2 regions of the Arthrobacter sp. SLBN-112 genome follow, and region 2 is predicted to be linked to the other one. Evidence: riboswitches for the same ligand, from Rfam matches in the RefSeq annotation. Region 2 holds a riboswitch; the other holds the start of a gene.
What was found. Region 2 has a riboswitch for S-adenosylmethionine ahead of QF050_RS00940 (cobalamin-independent methionine synthase II family protein). Riboswitches for the same ligand answer to the same signal wherever they lie in the genome.

Region 1 (7,766 bases), 2.2 Mb from region 2:
GTCCTTTGTCCGCACGCTCGCACGGCCCATGCTCGCTTCCAGTTTTGTCATTGCCGGGCTGGATAAGCTCAGGAACTCCGACGATACTGCGCAGCAGCTCTCACCCTTATTGCGCAAGGCCGCGGCATCGCTTCCCTTCCAGGCCAGCGAGAAGACCCTTGCCCGTGTGATCGGCGGAACCCAGGTGGGCGCCGGCGTCCTGTTTGGCCTCGGAAAGTTTTCCAGGCTCTCCGCATCCCTGCTGACGGTGGTTTCCCTGCTGAACACGTTCGTTGAATGGCGCAGCGCGGACATCAGCAGCAAGGATGGGCGCGAGAACCGCCGGAACCAGCTGCTCAAGAACCTGTCCCTCAGCGGCGGTGCGTTGCTCGCGTCGGTGGACACCGCAGGCAAGCCGGGCCTGGCCTGGCGCGCCGAGCACCTGGCCGCAGGCGCCCGCCGGAACGCATCGCACCTGGCCGCAGACGCGCGCAAGACCACGAACAAGAAGCTGCACAAAGCAGACAAGGCCGTACGCCGCGCCGTCGATCACGCCACGGGAGCATAAGCACGAATGACCGCAGCAACTGCCGCCCGGGACGCTTCCGCAACACCTGTCCAGCACTGGGACGCACCTTTCGCATCCCGGCCCATCAATGCCACCGTGACGGTGCCCGGCTCGAAATCCCTGACCAACAGGTACCTGGTACTGGCAGCGTTGGCGGATGGACCGTCCCGCTTGCGGGCGCCCCTGCACTCCAGGGATTCCGCGCTGATGATCGATGCACTGCGGCAGCTTGGCGCCACCATCACGGAGGTCCCAGGCGACGGAACCTTCGGCCCTGACCTGGAGGTGGTTCCGCTGCCCGCGTCCGCGCCGGCAACGCTGACCAGGATCGACTGCGGGCTGGCAGGCACGGTCATGCGGTTCGTCCCGCCGCTCGCAGCGCTCCGCAACGGCGCCAGCGTGTTCGACGGCGACCCGCACGCCCGTAAGCGTCCCATGGGGACCATCATCGAGGCCCTCAAGGCCCTGGGCGTCGTTGTCTCAGCCGAAGACGGCACCGACCCGTCCTCCCTCCCGTTCGTCGTGGAGGGCACGGGCTCAGTCCGCGGCGGCCACCTGGTGATCGACGCCAGCGCTTCGTCCCAGTTTGTCTCCGCGCTCCTGCTCGTGGGGGCAAGGTTCGACGACGGCCTGCACCTTGAGCACGTCGGCAAACCGGTCCCCAGCCTGGACCACATCAACATGACGGTCGCAGTCCTGCGCGGCGCAGGCGTGTCAGTGGACGACTCCGTGCCCAACCACTGGGTGGTGGCGCCCGGACCCATCCGCGCCTTCGACCAGCGGATCGAACAGGACCTGTCCAATGCGGGCCCCTTCCTTGCGGCGGCCCTGGCCTCGCGGGGAACAGTCCGGATCCCCAACTGGCCGGCGGAAACCCAGCAGGTGGGCGACCTGTGGCGCAGCATCCTCACCAGCATGGGCGCCACCGTGACGCTGGCCGGCGGCGTCCTGACCGTCACCGGCGGCCCGGAGATCAAGGGCGGCGACTTCGCGGACACCAGCGAGCTCGCCCCGACTGTCGCTGCGCTGTGCGCCTTGGCTGCGGGACCCTCCCGGCTCACCGGGATCGCGCACCTGCGCGGACACGAAACAGACAGGCTCGCCGCGCTGGTGGCGGAGATCAACCGGCTTGGCGGTGACGCCGAGGAAACCCCCGACGGACTGCTCATCCGCCCCGCCCGGCTGCACGCCGGCGTCGTGCACAGCTACGCGGACCACCGCATGGCCACGGCCGGTGCAATCCTGGGCCTGGCGGTGCAGGGCGTCCAAGTGGAGGACATTGCCACTACCGCCAAGACCATGCCCGATTTTCCGCAGCTTTGGGCAGGCATGCTCGCCCAGGAAGGCACGTCCGCAGCCGGACCGGAAGGGCGCGGCAGTGGCGCGGAGCACTGATTCCTGGGACGAATCGGACGTCCGGATCCGCCCCAGCAAGAAAGGCTCCAGGCCGCGCACCAAAGACCGTCCCAGCCACGACGACGCCGTGACCGGCCGCATCATCACGGTGGACCGTGGCCGGTACACCGCGGTGGTGGGCGAGGACTCGGAGAATGAGCGCGTGGTCATCGCTGCACGGGCCCGCGAGCTTCGCCGCAATCCTGTCGTGGCAGGCGACTTCGTCTCCCTGGTGGGCGACGTCTCCGGAGCCCCGGACACGCTGGCACGACTGGTGAAGATCCAGGACCGCCGCACCCTCCTTCGCCGCAGCGCCGACGACACGGATCCCATAGAGCGGGCCGTCGTCGCGAACGCCGACCAACTGGTGATCGTGGTGGCAGCAGCCAACCCCGAGCCACGCACCGGGTTCATCGACCGCGCCCTGGTGGCGGCCTACGACGCCGGGATCGAGCCGATCCTGCTGGTGACCAAGGCCGACGTCAAGGACCCGGCGGAGCTGCTCTCCAACTACACGCACCTGGACTTCCCGGTGATCATCAGCAAGACCGCGGACGCACAGGCTTCGGGGATCGACGCACGGTCCGACGACGGCCTCTCCGCCCGGCTGGACAGCGCCGCGGTGGCAGCCCTCCGCGCCCACCTGGACGGCACGGTCACTGTCATGCTCGGGCACTCCGGCGTCGGCAAGTCCACCATGGTCAACGCGTTGACGGGTGCGGAGCGGGCCACCGGCGGGGTGAACGCGGTCACCGGGCGCGGCCGGCACACGTCGTCCTCGGCGCTGGCGCTGCGGCTGGCGGACGCGCCGCCCGGCAGCTGGATCATTGACACCCCCGGTATCCGTTCCTTTGGCCTTGCACACGTGGATCCGGACAGGATCCTGCGCTCATTCCCGGACCTCTCCCCCGGCATCGAAAACTGCGAGCGCGGCTGCAAACACACGGCAACGGCGGTTAACTGCGGACTGGATGATTGGGTGAACGGCGGGCACGCCGGTCCCACGGGACCGGCCCGGCTGGCGTCCCTAAGGAGGCTGCTCGGCGCGGACCCGAGGATGGAAGCACAGGAAACCAAGGAGCTCGGCAGCGTCAACTGACGCGTTCTCCCGGCAGAAACGCACGCAGACGGTAGTTTGGAACCATGATCCAACCCGCTTCGAGTTACAACGATGACCTGCGCCTGGCCCATGTCCTGGCCGACTCCGTGGATGACCAGACGATGAGCCGCTTCAAGGCCCTGGACCTCCACGTCGAGACCAAGCCGGACCTGACGCCGGTCACCGACGCCGACAAGGCGGCCGAGGAGGCCATCCGCGGCCAGCTCTCCCGCTCCCGGCCCCGCGATGCAGTCCTGGGCGAGGAATTCGGCAGCACCGGCCACGGCTCGCGGCGCTGGATCATCGATCCCATCGACGGGACCAAGAACTTCGTCCGCGGCGTCCCGGTGTGGGCCACGCTGATCGCCCTGGTGGACGAGGGCGAGCCCGTGGTGGGCGTCGTCAGCGCACCGGCCCTGGGCAAGCGCTGGTGGGCGGCCAAAGGCATGGGCGCCTACATGGGCAGGTCCCTGGCCGCCGCCACCCGGCTCCGGGTCTCCAACGTCTCCAACCTGTCCGACGCCTCCCTCTCCTACTCCAGCCTGGGCGGCTGGAAGGAACGCGGAAACCTTGACGAATTCCTGGGCCTGACGGAGGACGTCTGGCGGACCCGGGCGTACGGGGACTTCTGGTCCTACTGCATGGTGGCCGAAGGCTCGGTGGACATCGCCTGCGAACCCGAACTGAACTTGTACGACATGGCTGCCCTGGTGCCGATCGTGGTGGAGGCCGGCGGCCGCTTCACCTCCCTCGAAGGCGAGGACGGCCCGTTCGGCGGCAATGCCCTGGCCACGAACTCGATCCTGCACTCAGAGGTGCTGCACCGACTGAACCCGGAACTCGACGACCTCCTGCAGCAGGCTCCCTGACCGCGGAAGAATCGAATAATACGACGCCGGACGCCTCCTTTCGGGGGCGTCCGCGGCCGTTTCTTCGGCAGGACGTAACAAAGGCCTTAACAATTGCCGCGGCTTTAGTCCTGGCCACCCCATGTTCTACGCTTTTATCCAGGTCACGAGTGCCAGCGCAAAACCCCGGTTTGCTGGCCGGCAACCCTCCATTCGCGGTGGGGTGCCCCGGGTGACGACCAGGCCGGTCCGGAGCGGATACGGCAAGCGCGGATTCCACCATGCCGGAGTCCTGTATCCAAGTGAGGTCTCTGTGACAACTGCCACCGTCTCCCCCCAGTCCGCCATCGCCAACGCAGCCGCGCCGGATCCGCGCCAGGTCATTGCCGGCCGACCCCTCGCCGCGGTCACCGGCGCCGAAATCCAGGCGCCCCTGATTTCCGGCGGCCACGTCCGCTACGCAAACCTCGACTACGGCGCCTCCGCCCCGGCACTGTCCGTGGTGTCCGCGTACCTGAACGAGATCCTCCCCTACTACGCGAGTGTCCACCGCGGCGCCGGGTATGCATCCCAGATCAGCACCTCGGTGTATGAAAACGCACGCAGCATTGTCCGCGAGTTCGTAGGAGGTCGACCCGATGATTCGGTCATCTTCACCCGCAACACCACCGACTCGCTGAACCTGCTGGCCGGCTGCCTGCCGTTGGCCGACGGCCGCCCCGCCGGAGATGTCCTGTACCTGGACATCGAACACCACGCCAACCTCCTGCCGTGGCAGGGCGTCCCGCACCGCAGCATCGTCGCCGCGGACACCATCAGCGGCACGCTGGAGGCCGTCCGCGCTGAACTGGAGCAGGGCGGGGTCAGCCTGCTGGCCGTCACCGGCGCCTCCAACGTCACCGGCGAGATCCTCCCCATCCGGGCATTGGCCGCACTGGCGCACCAGCACGGCGCACGGATTGTGGTAGACGCCGCCCAGCTTGCGCCGCACCGGCGGGTGGACATCAGCACGGACGACGTCGATTACCTTGCGTTCTCCGGCCATAAGCTCTACGCACCGTTCGGCGCAGGCGTCCTGGTGGGACGTCCGGACTGGCTGGACGCCGGTGTCCCCCACCTTGCCGGCGGCGGCGCCGTGAAGGAAGCAAGGCTCGACGGCGTCAGCTGGGCCACCGGCCCGGCCCGCCACGAGGGCGGCTCACCCAATGTGCTTGGCGCAGCCACCCTGGCGCGCGCCACCCAGGTGATCGCCGAACTGGACCAGTCCCGGTGGCATGCCCACGAATCGGCCATCCGCTCGTTCCTGGTGGAGGGCCTGCAGGGCATCGACGGCGTGACGGTCCACCAGAATCTTCAAGGACACCAATCCGGAAACGGACACCATCGGTGTGGTCAATTTCTCGGTTGCAGGCTACGACGCCGGGCTGGTGGCCGCCTACCTTTCGGCGGAGCACGGCGTGGGCCTGCGTGACGGACGTTTCTGCGCCCACCCGCTGCTGAAGCGCCTGGGCCTGCCGAACGGATCCCTCCGGGCGAGTTTCGGCGTCGGATCCCGGCTGGAGGACGCCGAACGCCTCCTGGCCGGCATCCGCGCGCTGCGCGGCGGCGGACTGGGCTGGGACTACGTGGTGGACGCAGGCCGCTGGGTGCCCGCCAACGATTCCCGCACCTACCCGCACTGGGCCCCCAATACACCGGGTACGGCCGGCGCCGCCCCCTGCATCGACGACTAACCCAAAGCCTTCCGTTCCTGGTCGTGTGCACGGCCTTTGGCCGGGCGTGCGGTAAATTCGAGGGACATCAACAGGCGGAATCGAAGGAGTCCACGCGTGGTTCGGGGTGGCCCCAAGCTTGATCATGGTCGCCGGCGGGAACTTGGCCAGAGTTTCCAGGATGGCGGGAGGCACTACCAGCGCGTCAGGCCTGGATACCCCGAGGACTCAGCCCGATGGCTGGTACCGGCCCACGCCCGGGACGCCCTCGACGTCGGCGCCGGTACCGGAAAGTTCACTGCCTTGCTGCTGGACCTGGGCCTGGAGGTAACCGCCGTCGACCCCTCCGCGGACATGCTCAACCAACTGGCGGCGCACTGCCCCGCTGCCACGGCTGTGACCGGGACCGCGGAGGCGACGGGCCTGCCCGCCGCCCGCTTCGACGTCGTCACCGTGGCCCAGGCCTGGCACTGGTGCGACCCGTTGGCCGCGAGCACCGAACTTGCCCGCGTCCTGCGTCCGCACGGAACACTCGGCCTCATCTGGAACCAACTGGATACCTCGGTGCCGTGGGTGCACAGGCTCTCCAGGATCATGCACGCCGGCGATGTCTACCGCCCGGGCCACAGGCCGGTGGTGGGACCCGAATTCGCCGGGCTCGAAAGCCAGGTAACCCACTGGCAGGACCGGGTAACCACCACAGACCTGATGGAACTCACCAAGTCGCGAAGCTACTACCTCCGGGCCGGCGAGGCGACCCGCGCCAAGGTCCTGGCGAACCTGGACTGGTACCTGCACGAACATCTGGCCTACGGTCAGGACCAGGAACTCGAGCTTCCCTACCTCACCTTGGCGTGGCGCGCCGTGAAGGCATGAAGCCGGTAGGCTTGGACGCGTGAAGACCAGCCCGACATCCTCCTCCATCGAGGACTACGTCAAGGTCATCTATTCATTCACTGAATGGCAGGACAAGCCCATCACGTCCTCCCAACTGGCCCAGCGGCTCGGAGTGGCGAATTCTTCGGTTTCCGAGATGGTCCGCAAGCTCAAGGACCAGGGCCTGGTGGACCACAAACCGTACAGCGCGGTGACCCTGACCGATGCCGGACTGCGGCTTGCCCTGGCAATGGTACGGCGCCACCGGCTGATCGAAACCTACCTTGTGCAGCGCCTTGGCTACAGCTGGGACGAAGTGCACGATGAGGCTGAACAACTGGAACACGCGGTATCGGACACGTTCATAGAGCGCGTCGCTGCCAAGCTCGGCGACCCCAGCCGGGATCCGCACGGCGATCCCATTCCCACGGCGGACGGCCAGGTGCTGATGCCGCGCGCCCATCTCCTCGCGGAACTGGACGAGGGCCATACCGGCAGGATCACCCGGATCAGTGACGACAACCCTGAGCTGCTGCGGTACCTCGCCTCACAGGACATCGAGCTTGATGCCGGCGTGGAAGTGCTGGGACGGCGGCCCTTCGGCGGCGCCCTGGTGGTGCGGATCGGCGACTCGCGCGAGTACGACCTCGCCGATGAAATCGCGTCGGCGCTGTGGGTTTCCAGCGATGCCCCGCACCCCGGCTGCATCCTGGGCCTGCCCTGACCAGCGGCGTTGCCGGGATGGCCGGCTGACACGCTTTTGCAATGGGCCCGATTTGGCCGGCTCCCGTATGGTGGACTGTGATGATCAGCAGACGTGACGCCGCAATAGCACTGGACGTACCCCTTGAAATGGCACAGCGCCATGGCCTGCCAAAGTGGATGCCCGAGGCCGAGCTCCGCGGCATCCTGGACAATCCTCCGCCGTGGCTGGTGCAGTCACGTGCCAACCGGACAGGCAAGCGGCCGGTGTGGGTCCATCTGGAGTGCGCCGTCTGCGGGTACGAGGAGGCGGCACGGCCCAAGAAGTGGTGGCCGGACTTCACCTATGTGGTGTGCGAGCACCATTCGCCGGAAGAAATACCGCCGGTCCGACCGGGCTGGGTCCGGGGCGAGTACGACGGCGTGGGGACGCGTTTCACAGGCATCGCGGACGTCGAGGCGCCGGCCCGCGGAGTGTAGGGCTTCCAGACAGGCTTCGGGAAGGGACGCTTCCGGAAGGGACGCGGCGGCTCCAGCTCCTACGGGTTTCCGTTGCCCGTCATTTCCTCCGGAACGGCGGTGAGGTG
Region 2 (7,766 bases):
GGTGTGCAGGCCCGCCTCCATGCCGGCGATGATGTCCGTGTCCATCCGGTCACCGATCATTGCGGTGGTCTCGGAGTGGGCGTCGATCTGGTTCATGGCGGAACGGAACATCATGGGGTTCGGTTTGCCCACAATGTAGGGCTCGCGGCCGGTGGCCTTGGTGATCAGGGCGGCAATAGCGCCGGTAGCCGGCATCGGGCCGTCCTTGGACGGGCCGGTGGCATCCGGGTTGGTGGCGATGAACCGGGCCCCGGCCAGGATCAGGCGGATGGCGGTGGTAATAGCCTCGAAACTGTAGGTGCGCGTCTCGCCAAGCACCACGAAGTCCGGATTCTGGTCGGTGAGGATGAAGCCGGCCTCGTGCAGCGCCGTCGTCAGTCCTGCCTCACCGATCGTGTAGGCGCGGTTGCCGGTTTCCGAGCCGCCCACCTGGTCCTTCAGGAACTGGGCCGTGGCCAGCGCTGAGGTCCAGATGTTCTCCTCCGGGATCTCCAGGCCGGAGGAGCGCAGGCGGGCGGCGAGGTCGCGCGGTGTGAAGATCGAATTGTTGGTGAGCACCAGGAAACGCCTGGACGTATCCACCCAGCGCTGGATCAGCTCCGCAGCACCCGGGATAGGCTGGTTCTCGTGGACCAGGACGCCGTCCATGTCCGTCAGCCAGCATTCAATCTCCTGGCCGTTGCGGTAAACCGCGGGGTTTCCTGCTACCTGGTCTTCTTCTGCCACGTCTACCTCCACCGGTGATGAATGCTCCAGTGGTCCAGTCTAGTGTTGAAGGGTGAACCAGACGCCGGGCCATCCAGACCAACCCAACCACCACCCCGGGGAGGCTGAACCCGCCAAGGCGGAGGTCGGCGTCGGACCCTGGGAGGGGGAACTGCCCGAAGGCGACCATTGGGACCCCGACCTCCTGGCGGACGGCGACCGCCGCAACGTGCTGGACAAGTACCGCTACTGGAAGCACGAGGCGATCGTGGCGGAGCTGGACTCCCGGCGGCACAACTTCCATGTGGCCATCGAAAACTGGCAGCACGACCTCAACATCGGCACGGTGGTGCGCACCGCCAACGCTTTCCTCGCCAAAGAAGTCCACATCATCGGCCGACGACGGTGGAACCGCCGCGGTGCCATGGTCACCGACCGCTACCAGCACGTCCGCCACCACCCCACCGTGGAGGATTTCGTCCAGTGGGCCCAGGGGGAGGGCCTGGCGATCATCGGGATCGACATCTTCCCGGACTCCGTCCCCCTGGAAACCTACGAACTGCCCAAGGACTGCGTCCTGGTCTTCGGCCAGGAAGGGCCGGGCCTCACTCCGGAAGTCCACCAGGCCGCCGTCGCTACCCTGTCCATCGAGCAGTTTGGTTCCACCCGGTCCATCAATGCCGCCTCCGCCGCCGCCATCGCAATGCACGCCTGGGTCCGCCGGCACGTCTTCGGCCAGCACGTCTGAGTATTACCGACCCGTGACCCGAAACACCCGGCCAGCCCGGGAATGGCTAGGATGGTGCCAAGCCGTAAGCGGTCTACTTGAGGGTCATCCACCCACAGACGAAACTCAGCAGAGGAGCCAGCATGCCCATTGCAACCCCAGAGATCTACGCAGAGATGATCGACCGTGCCAAGGCGGGCGGATTCGCTTTCCCCGCCGTGAATGTCACGTCCTCCCAGACGCTCAACGCAGCGCTCCGCGGCTTCGCCGAGGCCGAATCGGACGGCATTGTGCAGGTTTCCACCGGCGGCGCAGCCTACTGGTCGGGTGCTTCCACCAAGGACATGGTTGCCGGCTCGCTGGGTTTCGCAGCCTTCGCCCGCGAAGTTGCCAAGAACTACAACGTCAACATCGCCCTGCACACGGACCACTGCCCCAAGGACAAGCTGGACGGCTTCGTCCTGCCGCTGCTCGAGGCTTCCGAAGCTGAGGTCAAGGCCGGCCGCAACCCGCTGTTCAACTCCCACATGTGGGACGGCTCCGCCGAAACCCTGCAGGAGAACCTGCGCATCGCCCGCGACCTGCTCCAGCGCACCGCGGCCGCCAAGATGATCCTCGAGGTGGAGATCGGCACCGTCGGCGGCGAGGAAGACGGCGTCGAAAACGCCATCAACGACAAGCTCTACACCACGGTGGAAGATGCCCTGGCCACCATCGACGCCCTCGGCTCCGGCGAGAACGGCCGCTACATCACTGCTCTGACCTTCGGCAACGTCCACGGCGTGTACAAGCCCGGCGGCGTCAAGCTGCGCCCGGAGATCCTCAAGGACATCCAGGCACAGGTGGGCGCGAAGATCGGCAAGGACAACCCGTTCGACCTCGTCTTCCACGGCGGCTCCGGATCCTCGGACCAGGAAATTGCCGACGCCGTCTCCTACGGCGTGATCAAGATGAACATCGACACCGACACCCAGTACGCCTACACGCGTCCGGTGGCGGACCACATGTTCAAGAACTACGACGGCGTCCTGAAGGTCGACGGCGAGGTCGGCAACAAGAAGACCTACGACCCCCGCGTCTGGGGCGCCTCCGCCGAAGCCGGCCTGGCGGCCCGCGTGGTGGAAGCCACCAAGCAGCTCGGTTCGGCCGGAAAGACGTTCTAAATGTCGGATGAGTTCCGCAGGAACCTGATGGGGCCGGAGCCCACACTCCTGCCTGCCGAAACCGAGGTGAACGGGCAGCTGGAGAACGGCCAGGAGGCCCTGGACCTGGTGGAGAAGCACCCCACGTCTTCGCTGCTGTGGGCGATCCTGGCTGAGGAGGCGTGGACCGAGGGCCGCACCATCGACTCCTACGCCTACGCCCGGGTGGGCTATCACCGCGGGCTGGACGCGCTGCGCCGCAACGGCTGGCGCGGCGTCGGTCCCATCCCGTGGGAGCACGAGCCAAACCGCGGGTTCCTGCGGGCGCTCTACTCCCTGGGCAGGGCCTCATCGGCTATCGGGGAAGCTGACGAGCCGGAACGGATCGAAAAGTTCCTGAACGACTCCGATCCCGCAGCCAAAGCAGCCATCGAGGGCACCTAAAGATTCCCAGGCTTTAAACGCCCGACGGCGGGTGGTCACCTTTCTTTGGAAAGGTGACAACCCGCCGTCGTCTGTTTGAAGCTGTTGGCTATGCCACGTTCGCGATGCCCGTGCGTGCCATGGCGTCCGCGTAGGCCGTCCGCATGTCCTCCAGGAACTCCTCCTGGCGCGCCGGGGAGCCTGCGAAGGCGCGTCCGCTCAGGGAACGGACCTTGTAGGTCTTCAGGCCGCGGCGCCACAGCAAGGGGACTTCGGTCTTCAGCAGCAGGTTTGCCAGGCGGTTGGCCTCGGTGCCGTGCGCCACGATCACCGAGGCGCGCGGGACGAGGGCCAGGAACTTCAGCAGCGGCTTCAAACCTGCCTGCACCTGGTCCGGGGTGAATTTGCCGTTGGCAACGCCTGGGACGTGCCACGGGTGCACGTTCCAGGGCATCACGAATTCCGGGCGCAGGCCCAGCTTCCACTGGATGCCGAGCATGCGGGTAGCGGCGTCCTGGTCACCGGCGGTGATGAAACCGGACGGGTCCATCTCGCCAATGTTGGAGTACAGGCTGATGATGCGGCATTCCTCAACATCGTGCATTGGGTCCACGTAGGGCACCACGGTTCCGGGCTTTGCTTCCTGCAGGGAATCACACAGCTCGTTGACAGCGGCAACGCTGTCTTCGTAGCGGCGGCTCATGAGCTGTTCGTGGAATGTTTCGGGGGCCAGTGCGGTCATGAAGGGCTGGTTCTCCTGCGGGGATTGATGTTGCGTCCACCGGTGAAAATGGGCGCACGCCGGCGCGGCTCATCAACGGTGGTTAGTTGGGGTGGGCCGATTCCGGGTCGGCCTCTGTAAGTTTACCAAGCCCGGGGAAACGAAACGCCGGTCCAGCGCACCTCATTCGTGGCGCATTGGACCGGCGGTCGTGTCCGGAACGGGAGGAAAGCTACCAGAGGCGCTTCGTGGCGCGGCGAGCACCCTCGCCAAGAGCCTCCAGTTTGGCGTACGCGATCTGCGGGTGCACCCTGCCGCCCAGGCCGCAGTCGGTCGATGCGATGACGCTTTCCCGGCCCACCAGCTCGGCAAAACGGACAATGCGGTCCGCCACCACGTCCGGGTGCTCCACCACATTGGTGGCGTGCGAGACGACGCCGGGGATGATCACTTTGCCCTCGGGAAGTGTGGTCTCTTCCCATACCCGCCATTCGTGTTCGTGCCGGACATTGGCGGCCTCGAAGGAGTACGCGCCGGCATTGACCTGAAGTACGGAGCCGATGATGTCAGCGAGCGGGATGTCCGTGGTGTGCGGGCCGTGCCAGGAGCCCCAGCAAACGTGCAAGCGGATCTGTTCCTGCGGGAGGTCCCGCAACGCCCAGTTGGTGGCCTCCACACGCAGCTGGATGAACTTCAGGTAGTCCTCCAGGGACGGCTCCGGGTTGATCTGGTCCCAGCTTTCGGCCAGGGACGGATCGTCGAGCTGGACCGTCAGGCCGGCGTCGATGATGGCCTTGTATTCCTCGCGCATGGCATCGGCGCAGGCGTAGACAAGTTCCTCATCGCTCTTGTAGTACTCGTTGGCTACGCGGGCGCAGGAACCGGGGGAGAGCGAGGCCACGAATCCCTCAGCGAGGCCGGCCGCGGCGAGCCCGGTCTTCAGGTTCTTGATGTCCGAGGCCACCAGGTCATGGCCGGTGTAGGTCAGGGGCCCGGCGATCTTGGGCTGGGACACGCTCTTCCGGTGCGCCAGGATCCCTGAGGAGGGGTCGTTGTATGCCTCATTGAACGCCTGCCGGTCGCGCCGGTCGGGGAATGACGTCAGGACAACGTTTCCGGGGGAGGAACGCCGGACATCGGCTTCTGCCCAGCGGTCCACGTTGGTTGGCTCCAGGCCGCCGAGCCGGGCAAAGGAGTAGTTCCACCAGGCCCCGTAATCAACGGAGTTGGACATCGTGTGCCCGTACTCGCCGTCGTTGGGGATGTCGACTCCCAGGTCCTTCTGGCGCTGGACCACGTCCACAACGGAGTTCTCCAGGAGCTCCAGGAACGCCGGAGTGATGCCGTCGGATTCTTTTGCGGTGTTGGCCGCGATGAGTTCAGGGGTGCGGGGCAAGGACCCGGCGTGGGTGGCGCGAATGTGGTCGGTGTTCAGGGGCATGCTGGAATCTTCCTTCCATCGGTCCTGGCAGTAGCACCTTCGGCCGGCAGCTTTCCTGCCGGGCCGTGGTTGCTGCGGCGTCATTGAGCCAGGTCTCTCAGCCGCTCCGGATGGTCCACTCCCACTTAAATCCAGGAGCGTGGTCAGGGGCAAATGCGGTTCAGAATGTGGCGGACCGCCATTGCGGGGCCGCGGCGGGCCCATCGAGTGGACAAAGTGCCTGATCCGCTAAACTTGGGTGGTAAGAGCCCCGGAACTCTTGCGTCGCTGCGCCGCCTTGCGGTCCGGCGAAGGCCGGTCTGTTCGGGGCATTCTCATGAACGGCGCTGCGCAGGTCCGCTCCCCGCGGCCGGACCCGGGCAGCCCGAACGAATGGGGGAGGATCCCATGCCAGCAATTGTGATCGTAGGAGCCCAGTGGGGCGACGAAGGAAAAGGCAAGGCCACCGACCTTCTGGGCGGCCGTGTTGATTACGTCGTCAAGCCCAACGGCGGCAACAACGCCGGGCACACCGTCGTCGTAGGCGGTGAAAAGTACGAACTCAAACTGCTGCCGGCAGGCATTCTCAGCCCCAACGCGGTCCCCATCATCGGCAATGGCTGCGTGGTGAACCTCGAAGCCCTTTTCCAGGAGATCGAGGGACTCCAGGCCCGCGGCGCCGATACCTCGCGGCTGCGCGTATCCGCCAACGCCCACCTGGTGGCCCCGTACCACCAGGTGCTGGACAAAGTGACCGAACGCTTCCTCGGCAGCCGCGCCATCGGAACCACCGGCCGCGGCATTGGCCCCGCCTACATGGACAAGGTGGCCCGGCTGGGCATCCGTGTCCAGGACGTCTTCGACGAGTCCATCCTTCGCCAGAAGGTGGAAGGCTCGCTGCGCCAGAAGAACGAACTCCTGGTCAAGGTCTACAACCGCCGCGGTGTTGTGGTGGACGAGATCGTTGAGTACTTCCTGTCCTTTGCCGACCGCCTCCGCCCGCTGGTCATCGACAGCACGCTGGTCCTGAACACCGCCCTGGATGAGGGCAAGGTAGTCCTGATGGAAGGCGGCCAGGCCACGTTCCTGGACGTCGACCACGGAACCTACCCGTTCGTGACCTCCTCGAACCCGACCGCGGGCGGCGCATCAGTGGGCTCCGGCATCGGTCCCACCCGGATCTCCCGCTCCATCGGCATCATCAAGGCCTACACCACCCGCGTGGGTGCGGGCCCGTTCCCCACCGAACTCTTCGACGAGATGGGCATGTACCTGCAGAAAACCGGCGGTGAGTTCGGCGTCAACACCGGGCGCCCGCGCCGCTGCGGCTGGTACGACGCCGTCCTGGCCCGCCATGCGTCCCGCGTGAACGGCTTCACGGACTACTTCGTGACCAAGCTGGACGTACTGACCGGCATCGAACAGATCCCTGTGTGCGTGGCCTACGACGTTGACGGCGTCCGCCACGACGAGATGCCCATGACGCAGACCGAATTCCACCACGCCAAGCCCATCTTCGAGTACTTCGACGGCTGGACCGAGGACATCACCGCTGCCCGCACCCTCGCGGACCTCCCGGAAAACGCCAGGAACTACGTGCTGGCGCTGGAGAAGCTGTCCGGAACCCGGTTCTCCGCTATTGGCGTTGGCCCGGACCGGGACCAGACCATCGTGGTGAACGACCTCATCAACGACTGACACGTTGGTCCGGAACACGGCAGACGACGGCGGCGGCCCACCTTTTGCAGGTGGGCCGCCGCTGGCGTTTGCCGGCGTGGGCAGTAATTTACACAGGCTTAACGCGACAGGGCTTGTAGGCCTGCAGGCGCCGCAGCCAGACTCGTTAACACCATTTGAACTGATCAGCGGACGGTTCCAACATGCTTTTTGGCGGTGCAGGGATGCACCCCGCAGAGAGCCGTCGCCGGTTGAAGACACCAGACCGGAAGGACATGCCGTGGCAGGAAACTTCGAAGTTTTTCTTGATCCGGAGATGCTCTACAGGTTCCGGCTGCTGGGGCCCGACGGGTCGGTCATGGCTGTCTCGCAAGGGTTCGAGGACAAAGCTGCGGTAGCTGCGGGTATCGCAGCAGTGCGTGAATGTGCCGGGACAGGCCTGGTGACCGATCTCAGCCCCACCGGGGGAGAGTCCCGTCCCGCCGCCAACGCTGTTCCAGACGAGCTCCCCGCCGTCGTCGTGCCCGCTTGCGATGACCAGCGGCTGCCTGGTGAGGCTGCACGCCTACGCACTGGCGAAGGCGCCGCGGAGGCAGGCCACGGCGCCGCGTTGGAGCAGGACGGCAGCCCGCTGAGGACCGGCCGAAAAAAATTCAAAAAAACTTTTGGGCGGGCGTAACCCTTCCGGGGTCCGCAGCGATTACCCCTATGAAGTGCCGGTCTGGAACCTGTCCCCCATCACGTTCCAGGCCGGCCCTTTTGATCTCTTGGCAAGGCCGCTGCGCGGGCGGCGTCCCGTGGCGGTCACCGGCCAGCGAGGTTACCGAAGGGTAAAGTAAGAGCAGCGTTCCGGATCCATGTGAGACGCTTCCTTTGCCGACGCCCTTTTTGATTGAAAGCACCACGTCAGTGACCGATGCACAGACAGATGCGGCCCCGGACCACGCCGTC

Region 1: linked by a shared signal. The riboswitch ahead of QF050_RS11450 (aminotransferase class V-fold PLP-dependent enzyme) and the one ahead of QF050_RS00940 (cobalamin-independent methionine synthase II family protein) in region 2 are both predicted to bind S-adenosylmethionine.

The regions. Positions count from the first base shown of each region.
Region 1 covers NZ_JAUSXY010000001.1:2,433,020-2,440,785, reverse strand. Annotated here, with positions in the region: gene QF050_RS11470 (DoxX family protein) at 1-547, shown strand, start outside; gene aroA (3-phosphoshikimate 1-carboxyvinyltransferase) at 554-1,942, shown strand; gene rsgA (ribosome small subunit-dependent GTPase A) at 1,926-3,041, shown strand; gene hisN (histidinol-phosphatase) at 3,086-3,910, shown strand; SAM riboswitch class IV at 4,052-4,165, shown strand; partial or broken gene QF050_RS11450 (aminotransferase class V-fold PLP-dependent enzyme) at 4,203-5,622, shown strand; gene QF050_RS11445 (class I SAM-dependent methyltransferase) at 5,719-6,477, shown strand; gene QF050_RS11440 (metal-dependent transcriptional regulator) at 6,497-7,201, shown strand; gene QF050_RS11435 (hypothetical protein) at 7,282-7,659, shown strand; gene QF050_RS11430 (trypsin-like peptidase domain-containing protein) at 7,719-7,766, opposite strand, start outside.
Region 2 covers NZ_JAUSXY010000001.1:206,596-214,361, reverse strand. Annotated here, with positions in the region: gene QF050_RS00965 (HAD-IIA family hydrolase) at 1-738, opposite strand, end outside; gene QF050_RS00960 (TrmH family RNA methyltransferase) at 779-1,453, shown strand; gene fbaA (class II fructose-bisphosphate aldolase) at 1,576-2,595, shown strand; gene QF050_RS00950 (DUF3151 domain-containing protein) at 2,596-3,018, shown strand; gene QF050_RS00945 (uracil-DNA glycosylase) at 3,107-3,739, opposite strand; gene QF050_RS00940 (cobalamin-independent methionine synthase II family protein) at 3,951-5,159, opposite strand; SAM riboswitch class I at 5,172-5,276, opposite strand; gene QF050_RS00935 (adenylosuccinate synthase) at 5,547-6,836, shown strand; gene QF050_RS00930 (DUF1508 domain-containing protein) at 7,096-7,494, shown strand; gene QF050_RS00925 (sigma-70 family RNA polymerase sigma factor) at 7,725-7,766, shown strand, end outside.